3 regions of the Variovorax sp. PDC80 genome follow, and region 3 is predicted to be linked to each of the others. Evidence: predicted binding sites of a transcription regulator. Region 3 holds the regulator's gene; each other region holds the start of a gene.

Region 1 (4,276 bases), on a different contig from region 3:
GGCCCCAGCGGCCCCGCAAGCTGCGGGCCGCGTTGCGAACGCTCGCTGCCGCGCCCATCTTTCGCGGCCACCCGCGCATGACCCTGCTGAAGAAAGGGCCGGGCTTGCTCAGCGCCAGGCGGCGCGCATCCGGTTTCGCAGGTCGATCACCGCGGCCGGCGGCGGCACTGCCGGCGCGCGCGGCGGCGGGGGCGGCCAGGTCTGGGCCTCGAAGCGCGCGAGGTCGGCATCGGGAATGAAGCGGCTGCGGTTGGCATAGAGATGCCGGTCGCCGCGCGCGGCCTGCTGCGGGATGTAGAAGCGCTGCGGCACCAGCAGGTGCAGGTGGTCGCGGGCGCGGGTCATGGCGACGTAGAGCAGGCGCCGCTCCTCCTCGAGCTCCTGCGCGCTCTGCGCCACGTCGGCCGGCATGCAGCCGTCGACCACGTTGAGCACGTGGACGGAGTTCCACTCCTGGCCCTTGGCCGAATGGATGGTCGAGAGGATCAGGTAGTCCTCGTCGAGCAGCGGCGGCCCCGGCCGGTCGCTGGTGGCTTCGGGCGGATCGAGCGTGAGCTCGGTGAGGAAGCGTTCGCGCGAGGCGTAGCCCGAGGCCATGTGCACCAGTTGCTCGACGTCGCCGCGGCGCGTGCCCGCGGTGTCGTCGTAGAGCCGCTCGAGGTGCGGCAGGTACCAGTCCATCGCGATGCCCACGTCGGCCGGCCAGGCCAGCGACGGCGCGCGCAGCGCGGCATAGGCCTCGGCGAAGGCGGCCCATTCGGCGCGCGCGGCGCTCGGCGGCACGAAGTCGCGCAGCGCGACGGCCGGATCGGCCGCCTGGTCCATCGCGTCGAGCAGCTTCGCGCTGGTGGCCGGCCCGATGCCCGGGATCAGCTGCGTGACGCGAAAGCCCGCCATGCGCCCGCGCGGGTTCTGCGCGAAGCGCAGCACCGCGAGCAGGTCCTTCACGTGCGAGGCCTCGAGGAACTTGAGCCCGCCGTACTTCACGAACGGGATGTTGCGGCGCGCCAGCTCGAGCTCGAGCGGCGCGCTGTGGCTCGAGGTGCGGAACAGCACCGCCTGCGACTTGAGCGCGAGCCCGCCCTCGCGGTGCGCGAGCACCTTGTCGGCCACCCAGCAGGCCTGCTGCGATTCGTCGGGCACGCGCACGATCTGCGGCCGCCCGGCCGAGGGCTTGTCGGTCCACAGCGTCTTGGCATGGCGCTCGGCCGCATGCGCGATGCATGCGTTCGACACGTCGAGGATCGGCTGGGTGGAGCGGTAGTTGCGCTCCAGCGTGACCACGCGCGCCGGCCGCGAGAACTGCGAGGGGAAGTCGAGGATGTTGCGCACCGTCGCGCCGCGGAACGAGTAGATCGACTGCGCGTCGTCGCCCACCACCGTCACGCCCCGGCCATCGGGCTTGAGCGCGAGCAGGATCGCGGCCTGCAGCAGGTTGGTGTCCTGGTACTCGTCGACCAGCACGTGGTCGAAGCGCGCGCCCAGGTGCTGCGCCAGCGTGGGCTCCTCCATCATGCCGGCCCAGTAGAGCAGCAGGTCGTCGTAGTCGAGCACGTTCTGCTGCTGCTTGGCCTCGACGTAGGCGCCGAACAGCTGCTGCAGCTCGACGCCCCATTCGGCGCACCACGGAAAGGACTGCTTCAACACCGACTCGAGCGGCGCGCGCGTGTTCACGCAGCGCGAATAGATCGACAGGCAGGTGCCCTTGTGCGGAAAGCGGCGCGCGCTCGACGAGAAACCGAGCTCGTGCCGCGCCAGCCCCATCAGGTCCTCGGCGTCGCCGCGGTCGTGGATGGTGAAGTTGTCGTCCAGCCCGATCTGCGCGGCGTACTCGCGCAGCAGCCGCGCGCCGATGCCGTGGAAGGTGCCGGCCCAGGGCAGCGCGGGCGCGGTGTGGGCCTGCAGCCCCAGCACGCGCGCGAGCACCTGGCCGGCGCGCTGCGCCATTTCCTGCGCGGCGCGGCGCGAGAAGGTCAAAAGCAGCAGGCGCTGCGGGTCGACCCCGCGCGCGATCAGGTGCGCCACCCGGTGCGCCAGCGTGCTGGTCTTGCCCGAGCCGGCGCCGGCGATGACGAGCAAGGGCCCTGCATCGGCCGCGTCCGGCGCGCCACCAGCCAGCGCCTCCACCCCGTGCTCGACCGCCGCGCGCTGCTCGTCGTTGAGGCTGGCGAGGGCGGCCGCGAGGCGCTCGGCCTGGGTCGCCGGCGGGCTGGAAAAAACGGGGGACACGGCGCTCGGCATGGGCGCCACTCTACTGGATGTTCGTCCAGTCCAGCCAACTCTGCGCTCATTCGCCGATGACATAATCGCGCCTCGCTGCAACTGGAGACCGCATCGTGGAAACCGCCCCGTCTCGGCAGCTTTCAACTCCCGGCTGAGTCCGGCCGACCGGGTCCGGGATTTGAAAGCGCCCCCTTTCTCGCCCCCCCGCCCGTCCGCCCCATCGCCCCAGCCATTTCACGGGAGTGAGCCATGCTCAATATCTTCACGCTCGCCAACGGCCGCCTCGTCCAGGAAGAGATCGAGGCCCTCGAGGAGCTCTCCCGCTTCCAGCCGATCTGGGTCGACCTCGAATCGCCCACGCTCGAGGAGAAGCGCTGGATCAAGCAGTACTACGGCCTCTCGATCCCCGAGGACGCGATGGACGAGGACATCGAGGAATCGGCGCGCTTCTATGAAGAGGACAACGGCGAGCTCCACATCCGCAGCGACTTCCTGATCGACGACGACGAAGCCCCGCGCGCGGTGCGCGTCGCGTTCATCCTCAACCAGCACAACACCGACCTGCGCAGCCGCGGCGTGCTGTTCTCGATCCACGACGAGGACGTGCCCGTGTTCCGCCTGTTGCGCATGCGCGCGCGCCGCGCCCCGGGGCTGATCGAGGACGCGAAGGAAGTGATGCTCAAGCTCTTCGACGCCGACGCCGAGTACTCGGCCGACTCGCTCGAGAACATCTACGACGAGCTCGAGGCCGCCAGCAAGAAGGTGCTCTCGGGCAACGTCAGCGACGAACTCGCGGGCGAGGTGCTGGGCGCCATCGCGCGCCAGGAAGACCTGAACGGGCGCATCCGCCGCAACGTGATGGACACGCGCCGCGCGGTCAGCTTCATGATGCGCAGCAAGATGCTCAATGCCGAGCAGTTCGAGGAGGCGCGGCAGATCCTGCGCGACATCGAATCGCTCGACAACCACACGGCCTTCCTGTTCGACAAGATCAACTTCCTGATGGATGCGACCGTCGGTTTCATCAACATCAACCAGAACAAGACGATCAAGATCTTCTCGGTGGCCAGCGTCGCGCTGCTGCCGCCGACCTTGATCGCGAGCATCTACGGCATGAACTTCAAGTTCATGCCCGAGCTCGACTGGGCCATGGGCTATCCCTACGCCATCGTGCTGATGGCCGCGAGCGCGCTGGTGCCGATGTGGTACTTCCGCCGGCGCGGCTGGCTCAAGTAGAAGGCTGGGCGGCGAGCCAGGCGCCGACCAGCGCCAGGCTGTAGCGGCTCGCGACCTCGGCGACGAAGCGTGCGAAGTCGCCATGGGCCGCGTCGTCGGCACGGTCCGAGATCGTGCGCATCGCGGCGAAGGGCACGCCGTAGTCGTGGCACACCTGAGCCACCGCGGCGCCTTCCATCTCCACCGCCAGCGCATCGGGCAGCGCGCGGCGCAGCGCCTCGCTTTCGGCCGCGGTCGCGACGAAGCGGTCGCCACTGATCAGCAGGCCGCGATGCACGGTCGGCGAACGCAGGCCGAATTCGTCGACGGCGCCCTGCCCCACCAGGGCCACGGGATCGCGCAAGGTCTGCTCGGCCACGGCCGCCAGTGCATCGCCGATCGCCGCATCGGCCTTGAAACGCGAGATTCCCATCAACGGCACCTCGTGCTTCGGAAAGAGCGGCGAGGCATCCATGTCGTGCTGCAGCAGCTCGGTCGCCACGACCACGTCGCCGACCTCGACGCCCGGCGCGAGCCCGCCCGCCACACCGCTGAAGACGATGGCGCGCACGCCGAAGCGCTCGAGCAGCAGCGTGGCCGTCACCGCGGCCGCGACCTTGCCGATGCGCGACAGCACCGCGACCACGGGTTGGCCCTGCAGGTGGCCGACCCAGAAGTCGCGGCCCGCGACGCGCACGCGCTGCTCGTCGGGCATCAGCGCGAGGAGCGCCTTCAGCTCCTCGTGCATCGCCGCGACGATCGCGATGGGTGCGGTGGCCCCCACCGCTTACTTGATGTCCACGCCGTAGAAGGTGTGGCGGCCGAAGGGGCTGAGCTT
Region 2 (4,276 bases), on a different contig from region 3:
ACGCGCAGCTCGACGCGCTGCAGGACCGGGCCGTGGCCGGCAGCCCCACGCTCGCCATCGCCGGCGCGCGGCTCGCGCAGGCGCGCGCCACGCTGGCCTCGAGCTCGGCCGCGCAGTACCCGCAGCTCGGCCTGGGCACGCGTGCCTCGCGGCTCAAGATCTCGGCCAACCGGCCGCTGACCAACTACAACACCGCCAATGCCTCGACGGTGCAGAACGACTTCGCGCTCTCGCTCAACGCCAGCTACGAGCTCGACCTCGCGGGCCGCGTGCAGCGCAGCGTGGAAGGCGCGAGCGCCTCGGCCGAGCAGTCGGCGGCCGACCTCGCCAACACGCGGCTGCTGCTGTCGGCCGACGTGGCGAGCAGCTATTTCAACCTGCGCTCCACCGACATCGAGCTCGACGTGCTGACGCGCTCGATCGCGCTGCAGCGGCGTGCGCTCGAGCTGGTGACGGCGCGGCACGACCTGGGCGCCGTCTCGGGCCTCGACGTGGCGCAGCAGCAGGCGCTGCTCGAGACCACGCTGACCCAGGTCGACGTGCTGAGGAAGCAGCGCGCGCAGTACGAGCATGCGCTCGCCACCCTGACCGGCACGCCCGCGCCTTCGTTCGCGCTGGCGACCGACCTGCGCGAGATCCGCCCGCCCGCGGTGCCGCTGGGCGTGCCCTCCGACGTGCTCGAGCGCCGGCCCGACGTGGCCTCGGCCGAGCGCGCGATGGCCGCGGCTAATGCGCAGATCGGCGTGGCGACCGCGGCCTTCTATCCGAGCATCCTGATCGCGCCCACGGTCGGCGTCGACAGCCGGCTGATCGAGTCGCTGTTCGATGCGCCGAGCCTGTTGTGGTCGGTGGGCGTGTCGGCCACGCAGGTACTGTTCGACGGCGGCCGCGTGCGCGCGGGCGTGGACTTCGCCAAGGCCGGCTACGACGCCACCGTCGGCAACTACCGCCGCGTGGTGCTGACCGCGATGCAGGAGGTGCAGGACGGCATCGACGGCCTCGCGGCGCTCGAGCGCGCCACCGCCCAGGCGCAGTCGGCCGTGGCGGCCGCGCGGCGCGTGCTCGACATGGCCAACAGCCGCTACGAGGGTGGTGCCTCGACCTACCTCGACGTGATCACCGCGCAGCAGTCGCTGCTGACGGTGGAGCGCCAGGCCGCGCAGCTGCAGGGGCAGCGCCTGCTGACCTCGGTGTTCCTCGTGAAGGCGCTGGGCGGCGACTGGTGCGGCGACGGCAACGCGGACGCCGCGCTCGCATCTAGAACAGGCTGCCCTGCCCCGGCGCGCCAGGTGGCCGAAAAGCGCTGAGGTCGAGCGCGATGCGCTCGCGGTTGAAGCCGATGCGCGCGGTCGCCTTCTCGAAGCGCTGGCGCAGCAGGTCGGCCCACAGGCCCGTGCCCTTCATGCGCGTGGCGAAGTCGGCGTCGTAGTCCTTGCCGCCGCGCACGTCGTGGATGCGCGCCATGATGCGGTCCGCGCGCTGCGGGTAGTGCAGCGCCAGCCACTGCTTGAACAGCGGCGCCACCTCCCAGGGCAGCCGGATCATCGTGTAGAAGGCGCTGCGCGCGCCCGCCTCCCAGGCCGCCTCGAGCACCTGTTCCATGTCTTCCGTCACGAACGGAATCTGCGGCGCCACGCTCACGCCCACCGGCACGCCGGCCTCGGCCAGCGTGCGGATGGTGCGCAGCCGCCGGTGCGGCGCCGCGGCGCGCGGCTCGAGCTTGCGCGCGAGTTCGCCGTCGAGCGTGGTCACGGTCACGTACACCGCCGCCAGGCCGCGCGCGGCGGCCGGCGCGATCAGGTCGAGGTCGCGTTCGATCGCGCTGGACTTGGTCACCAGTCCGAAGGGGTGGTTGACCTCCGACAGCAGCTCGATCAGCGAGCGCGTGATGCGCAACTCGCGCTCGATCGGCTGGTAGCAGTCGGTGGCCGTGCCGATCGCGATGTGGCTGGGCCGGTAGCTCTTGCGGCCCAGCTCGCGGCGCAGCACCTCGACCAGGTTGCGCTTGGCGATCAGCTTGGTCTCGAAGTCCAGCCCCGGCGACAGGTTGAGGTAGCTGTGCGTGGGCCGCGCGAAGCAGTAGATGCAGCCATGCTCGCAGCCGCGGTAGGGGTTGATCGAGCGGTCGAAGTAGATGTCGGGCGAGTCGTTCTCGTTCATGGCCGACTTCACGTCCTCGAAGCGCACCTCGGTGGCCAGCGGCTCGAGTTCGTCGGCCTCGGCGGCGTTCTCCTCGAGCGTGCCCCAGCCGTCGTCGAAGGCATCGCGCTCGTCCTTCGAGAAGCGGTGCGCGAGCCGCGTGGCGGCGCCGCGGCCCTTGATGGCCTGGATGGGGATGTAGGCGGCGGGTGGCATGGCGCAACTCCTTCGCGGATCTACTAACTGTTTAAACATACAGTATTTCACCATTCCAACCGGCCACGGCGATTTTTCTATTTCTTTCTTGACAGAAATTTCGGAAGTCCTAGACTCCAGCGCATGGAACTCACCGACATCCAACGCAAGTTCGTCCTCCACTGGGGCGAGATGGGCTCCATGTGGGGCGTCAACCGCACCGTCTCGCAGATCCACGCGCTGCTGTTCGTGCACGGCAAGCCGATCCATGCCGAGGAGCTGTCCGACACGCTGGGCGTGGCGCGCTCCAACGTGAGCAACAGCCTGAAGGAACTGCAGGCCTGGAACCTGGTGCGCGTCACCCACATGCTGGGCGACCGGCGCGACTACTTCGAGACCAGCGTCGATGTCTGGGAGCTGTTCCGCACCGTGGTGCGCGAGCGCAAGGAACGCGAGTTCGATCCCACCATCCGCGTGCTGCGCGAGATCGTCGCGAGCCCCGACTTCCAGAAGGAATCGGCCGATGCGCAGGACCGCATCCGCTCCACCATGGACCTGATGGCCAAGCTCGCCACCTGGGCCGACGAGATGCTGCGGCTGTCGCCCGGCACGCTCGACAAGGTGCTGACGCTGGGCGCGAGCGTGCAGAAGTTCGTTCGCGGCGATGCGCCCGCGCCCGCCACCGGCAAGGACGATCCCGACGCCCACCACGCGAGCCTGCCGATGATCTGAGGCCGGCTTTTTTTTGCCCATTTATTTCTGTTTTGACAGAAATATCGAGAACAAAGAACACCATGTCCCGTCCCACCGCCATCGCCTACCCGCTGACCGTCTACTACGACGCCACCTGCCGCCTGTGCACCGCCGAAATGGGCGCGATGAAGGCACGCGACGCGGCCGCGCGGCTCGTTCTGGTCGACTGCTCGCCGCCGGATTTCGATGCCGGCCCGGCGCCGCGCAACGCCCTGATGACCGCGATCCACGTGGTCGATGCCGCCGGCCGCGTGCGGGTCGGCGTGCCCGCGATCCGCGCCTGCCGCGAGGCGGTCGGCCTGCCCAACGGCGGCGCCCTGCTCGACCTGCCGCTGGTCGCGCCGCTGGCCGATCGCGCCTATGCCGCGCTGGCGCGCAACCGCCAGCGCCTGCCCGGCTGGTTCGTGACCCTGCTCGCCGGCCCGGCCGCGAAGGCCTCGCGCACCTGCGCCGACGACCAGTGCCGGCTCTGACACCCGCATCGCATTTCCGACCAGGAGTCCATCGCATGCCCAGCGTCTTCCAACCCGATTTCCACCTGCCGCAGGCCGCCGATGCCTCGGCCCCGGTCAGCCGTGCCGACACGCAGGACTACTTCACCGAGGTCGCCACCGACTACGGTGCCTGGAGCCCCAGCTACAACATGCACTTCGGCTACTGGCGCGCGGGCCTGAATCCGCTGCGCCGCGAAGGCATGCTGGTCGAGATGAACCGCGAGGTCGGCCGCGCGCTGCGGCTCGGCGAGCGCCCCACGGCCGACGGCCGCCACTGCGTGCTCGACCTGGGCTGCGGCGCCGGCGCCACCGCGCGCACGCTGGTGAGCGACGACCGCCGCCTCTACGCCGTGACCGTCACCAACGTGCCGGTGCAGAACCGCATCGCCGCACGCCTCGACGCCCAGGCCGGCGTGGCCGACCGCATGGCGCACCTCGAGGCCGACTACACGCGCACCGGCCTGCCGGCCGCGCAGGCCGACGGCGCCTGGGCGCTCGAGAGCGCCTGCTATGCCGAGGGCACCGCCAAGGCCGACTTCGTGCGCGAGGCCGCGCGCCTGCTCAAGCCCGGCGCACGACTGGTGGTGGTCGACGGCTTCCTGCTGCGCCGCGAGCCCGGCCGCCTCGCGCGCTGGCTGCACCGCCTGTGGGCCGACAGCTGGGCCGTGCCGACGCTGGCCGTGCGCGCGGACTTC
Region 3 (4,276 bases):
CATGCCGAAGGCCTGGCCGTAGCGCGCCACGAGCTGGCCGATGCGGCCATAGCCCCAGACGCAGAGCGTCTTGCCCTTGAGCACCGAGCCGAGCCCGAAATTGGGCGGCATCGAGGCCGACTTGAGTCCCGACTGCTGCCAGGCGCCGTGCTTGAGGTTGCTGATGTACTGGGGCAGCCGGCGCATCGCCGACATGATCAGTGCCCAGGTCAGTTCGGCCGGCGCCTGCGGCGAGCCCGAGCCCTCGGCCACCGCCACGCCACGCTCGGTGCACGCGGCCACGTCGATGTGGCTGCTGACGCGGCCCGTCTGCGAGATCAGCTTGAGCTTGGGGAGTTTCTCGATCAGCTGGCGCGAGATCTGGCTACGCTCGCGGATCAGGACGATCACGTCGGCGTCTTTGAGTCGCACCGAGAGTTGACCGATGCCCTTGACGGTGTTGGTGTAGACCTTGGCTGCGTAGGCATCGAGCTTCGAAGCACAGTGCAGCTTGCGCACCGCATCCTGGTAATCGTCGAGGATCACAATATTCATGGCATGCCATTGTGCCTCGCAGCATGGAATCGGCGCGCCGTTGAACGTTTGGATACGGCCCCTGGGCCCCGAAAGGGGTGAAAACGGGGGCAAAGGCAGGAGAAGCAGGGGCAAAGGCGGGCAAAGGGGCGAGGTCGGCACCGCCTTCCCGACAGGGTGTGAACAAACCGGCTGCTATGGTTTCTTCACACCCCTGAGCCTAGACCTCGCGCGTCCACGCAATCGAGCGACCGCGTGAAACGCCGAGGCCGGCGCCCTCAGTGCAGGTGCACGGGGCGGGGCGACGCGGCGGCGGTTTCGAGTGCCTCGAGCGCGGCGAGGCGGTCGAGTTCAGCGCACACATCCGCCATCCGGCCCGAAATCACCACGCGGTTGCTGTTGCGCGCGCCGCCCTGCTGGCGGTCGACGACGCGCACCACTCGCAGCGGACGCGACGGCGCCTGGGCGACGGCTGCGGCCGTGACGGCGTTCTGTCCGCTGTCACCGCGTGCCGTGCACGACGGCCGTACCGCGACATAGCGCAGCTCGCTGGCACACAGGTCGTCATCGCGACGGTGTGCGGGGCGGGCGGGCAACCAGCGGCTCGCGAGCGACTGCAGCGGCATCCAAAGATCGACGAAGGTGAGGAGGGCGATTCCCATGTGAACTCCAAGAAGGTTTGAGGTTGAACACAGGCAGGATTCGTTGTCATCGGGCGCAGCAGGGTGATGGCGACAAAGCGCCATACGCCCGCCACCTGCGGCGACCGGATGGGGGATGCGTGATGCGGATCCGCGAAGCGGCTCGGCGATGCAGACCGCCGGGCCGGCTCGGCAGGCCTACATCAGCATGGTGTTTCGGATCAGGCCGACCGCGAGGCCTTCGATTTCGAAGGGCTCGCCGGGTTGGACCACGATGGTCGGGTAGTCGGGGTTCTCGGCATGGAGCTCGATCACCTGCTTGTTGCGCTTGAGGCGCTTGACGGTCACTTCGTCGCCGAGGCGCGCCACCACGATCTGGCCGTTGCGCGCTTCCTTGGTGGCCTGCACGGCGAGCAGGTCGCCGTCCATGATGCCGGCGTCGCGCATCGACATGCCGCGCACCTTGAGCAGGTAGTCGGGCTGGCGCTGGAACAGCGTGTTCTCGACGTAGTAGGTCTGGTCGACATGCTCCTGCGCGAGGATCGGCGAACCGGCCGCGACGCGGCCGATGAGCGGCAGCGCGAGTTGCGCCATGCCGGGCAGCGACAGCGAGAACTGGCTGTTGCGCGATTCGGCCAGTGAGCGCAGTGCATCGCCCTTGAGGCGGATGCCGCGCGAGGTACCGCTCACGAGCTCGATGACGCCCTTGCGGGCCAGCGCCTGCAGGTGTTCCTCGGCGGCATTGGCGGAGCGAAAGCCCAGCTCGCTCGCGATTTCGGCACGAGTGGGCGGCGCCCCGGTACGGGCAATGGCGCTCTGGATCAGATCGAGGATCTGCTGCTGGCGGGCGGTAAGCTTCACGGCGAACTGCATGGTGGTTCCTTGCGGCACTGGCTGAACATCCAGTACCTGTATTTTTAACCAGTTTTTCAAAGTTGGCAAGTCATGGTGACTTCATCCCTTTCGAATCCGCGGCGCGTGGTGGTGCTCGGCACCGGCGGCACCATCTCGGGCCGCGCGACGAACAGCGGCGACAACATCGGCTACACCGCCGGCGAGGTTGGCGTGGCCGACCTGCTCGGCGGAATCGAAGCGCCCGTAGGCGTGACGCTGGCGGCGGAGCAGGTGGCGCAGATCGACAGCAAGGACATGTCCTTCGCGATCTGGCGTGCGCTGGCGCTGCGCTGCGCCCACTGGCTGGCGCAGCCCGACGTGGCTGGCGTGGTGATCACCCACGGCACCGACACGCTCGAGGAGACCGCCTTCTTCCTCCAGAGGGTGCTGGCGCCGCGCAAGCCCATCGTGCTGACCTGCGCCATGCGCCCGGCCTCCGCGCTGTCGCCCGACGGTCCGCAGAACGTGCGCGATGCGATTGCCGTGGCCGCGACGCCGGGCGCGCAGGGCGTGACCGCGGTATGCGCGGGCACGGTGCTCGGTGCCTTCGACGTGCAGAAGGTGCACACCTATCGGCTCGATGCCTTCGACGCGGGCGACGCGGGGCCGGTGGGCTACGTGGAGGAGGGCGAGGTACGGCGCGTGCGCGACTGGCCGGCTTCGGAAGCAGGCGCAGCCCTCGGCCGTCTTCCCGAGGACGAGGCCGCATGGCCGCGCGTGGAGATCGTGATGAGCCACGCGGGCGCGAGCGGCGCGTTGATCCATGCGCTGCGTGCCGATGGCACGACGGCGTCGCCTCTGCGTGGCCTCGTGCTGGCGACCACCGGCAACGGCACGCTGCACCATGCGCTCGAGGTGGCCGCGCTCGAGGCGCAAGAGGCCGGCATCGCGGTGCTGCGCGCCACCCGCTGCACGCAAGGGCGCATCCTGCCCAAACCGGGTGACCGCCTGCGCGATGCGGGCGCGCTGACACCCGTCAAGGCGCGCATCGCGCTGACGCTCGAGTTGCTCTGAAGGTCGGGCGCCAAAGAAAAAGCCGCGTCGCGGGCCTCGAGGCCCGCACGCGGCTTGCGATTCGAGTCGGGGATCAGCTGCTCAGTGCGGCCAGTGCACGTTGCGTGATCTCTTCGACCGTGCCCACGCCCTGGATGGCGCGGTACTTCGGCGCGGCGGCCGGATCGGTCTTGGCCCAGGCCGAGTAGTAGTCGACCAGCGGACGCGTCTGCTGGCTGTAGACGTCGAGCCGCGTGCGCACGGTCTCTTCTTCGTCGTCCTTGCGCTGGATCAGTTCCTCGCCGGTCAGGTCGTCCTTGCCTTCGACCTTGGGCGGGTTGAACTTGAGGTGGTAGGTGCGTCCCGAGGCCGGGTGCGAGCGGCGGCCGCTCATGCGTTCGATGATGTCGCTGAAAGGCACGTCGATCTCGAGCACGTAGTCGAGCTTGACGCCCGCGGCCTTCATCGCGTCGGCCTGCGGAATGGTGCGCGGGAAGCCATCGAACAGGAAGCCTTCGGCGCAGTCGGGCTGGGCGATGCGTTCCTTCACGAGATTGATGATGAGGTCGTCGCTGACCAGCGCACCCGCATCCATCACGGCCTTGGCCTGCAGGCCCAGCGGGGTGCCGGCCTTGACGGCGGCGCGCAGCATGTCGCCGGTGGAAATCTGCGGAATGCCGTACTTCTGGCAAATGAAGGCCGCCTGCGTGCCTTTGCCCGCCCCGGGCGCGCCCAACAAAATCAGTCTCATGGTGTCCTCGGAGGGTTCTTGGATTTGTGTCACGTCGCGCAGGCACCCTTCGATGAAGACAAAGTGCCACGGACGGAGTTGCGTCGAGGATAGCACGCGGCCCCGTGAACAATTTCGCCGGGCACCTGCGATGGCGATGGCCGGAAAGCGATGATCGAGACTCCTTGCGCTCCGAAGCCGGCTCTTCGTGGATGGATCGGGCAAGTTGGACGAAGATTGGACTGCCGTTCGAAGCCTGGAACTTCCAGGCCTGGATGGCATCCGCGTGACTGATTGCAGTGGCCGGCCGCCGCTAGGCCAGCGCTCAGTTCGCGGCGCCGAACAGTGCTCGCACCCGCGCCAGGTCTTCCGGCGTGTCCACGCCCGGTCCCGGCGCCGCATCGCTCACATGCACCGCGATGCGATGCCCATGCCACAGCGCGCGCAGTTGCTCGAGCGCCTCGATGGTTTCGAGCGGCGAGGGCGGCAGCGAGGGGAACCGGCG

Evidence for each region. Region 3 encodes LexA, which represses DNA repair genes until DNA is damaged. Its sites were predicted from a motif close to ACTGTATNNNNATACAGT; they were not measured.
Region 1: the regulator LexA is predicted to act here: its motif matches at 2,254-2,271, upstream of BM109_RS28595 (ATP-dependent helicase).
Region 2: the regulator LexA is predicted to act here: its motif matches at 2,382-2,399, upstream of BM109_RS12610 (PA0069 family radical SAM protein).

Annotation. Positions count from the first base shown of each region.
Region 1 covers NZ_FOWG01000011.1:123,373-127,648, reverse strand. The annotation lists gene BM109_RS28595 (ATP-dependent helicase) at 109-2,241, opposite strand; gene corA (magnesium/cobalt transporter CorA) at 2,473-3,459, shown strand; gene BM109_RS28585 (5'-methylthioadenosine/adenosylhomocysteine nucleosidase) at 3,452-4,186, opposite strand; gene BM109_RS28580 (ABC transporter substrate-binding protein) at 4,226-4,276, opposite strand, start outside.
Region 2 covers NZ_FOWG01000003.1:592,787-597,062, forward strand. The annotation lists gene BM109_RS12605 (efflux transporter outer membrane subunit) at 1-1,307, shown strand, start outside; gene BM109_RS12610 (PA0069 family radical SAM protein) at 1,258-2,355, opposite strand; gene BM109_RS12615 (GbsR/MarR family transcriptional regulator) at 2,479-3,066, shown strand; gene BM109_RS12620 (thiol-disulfide oxidoreductase DCC family protein) at 3,129-3,560, shown strand; gene BM109_RS12625 (SAM-dependent methyltransferase) at 3,596-4,276, shown strand, end outside.
Region 3 covers NZ_FOWG01000002.1:767,781-772,056, reverse strand. The annotation lists gene BM109_RS09110 (D-2-hydroxyacid dehydrogenase family protein) at 1-534, opposite strand, end outside; gene BM109_RS09105 (hypothetical protein) at 792-1,175, opposite strand; gene lexA (transcriptional repressor LexA) at 1,353-2,027, opposite strand; gene BM109_RS09095 (asparaginase) at 2,100-3,062, shown strand; gene adk (adenylate kinase) at 3,136-3,792, opposite strand; gene kdsB (3-deoxy-manno-octulosonate cytidylyltransferase) at 4,097-4,276, opposite strand, start outside.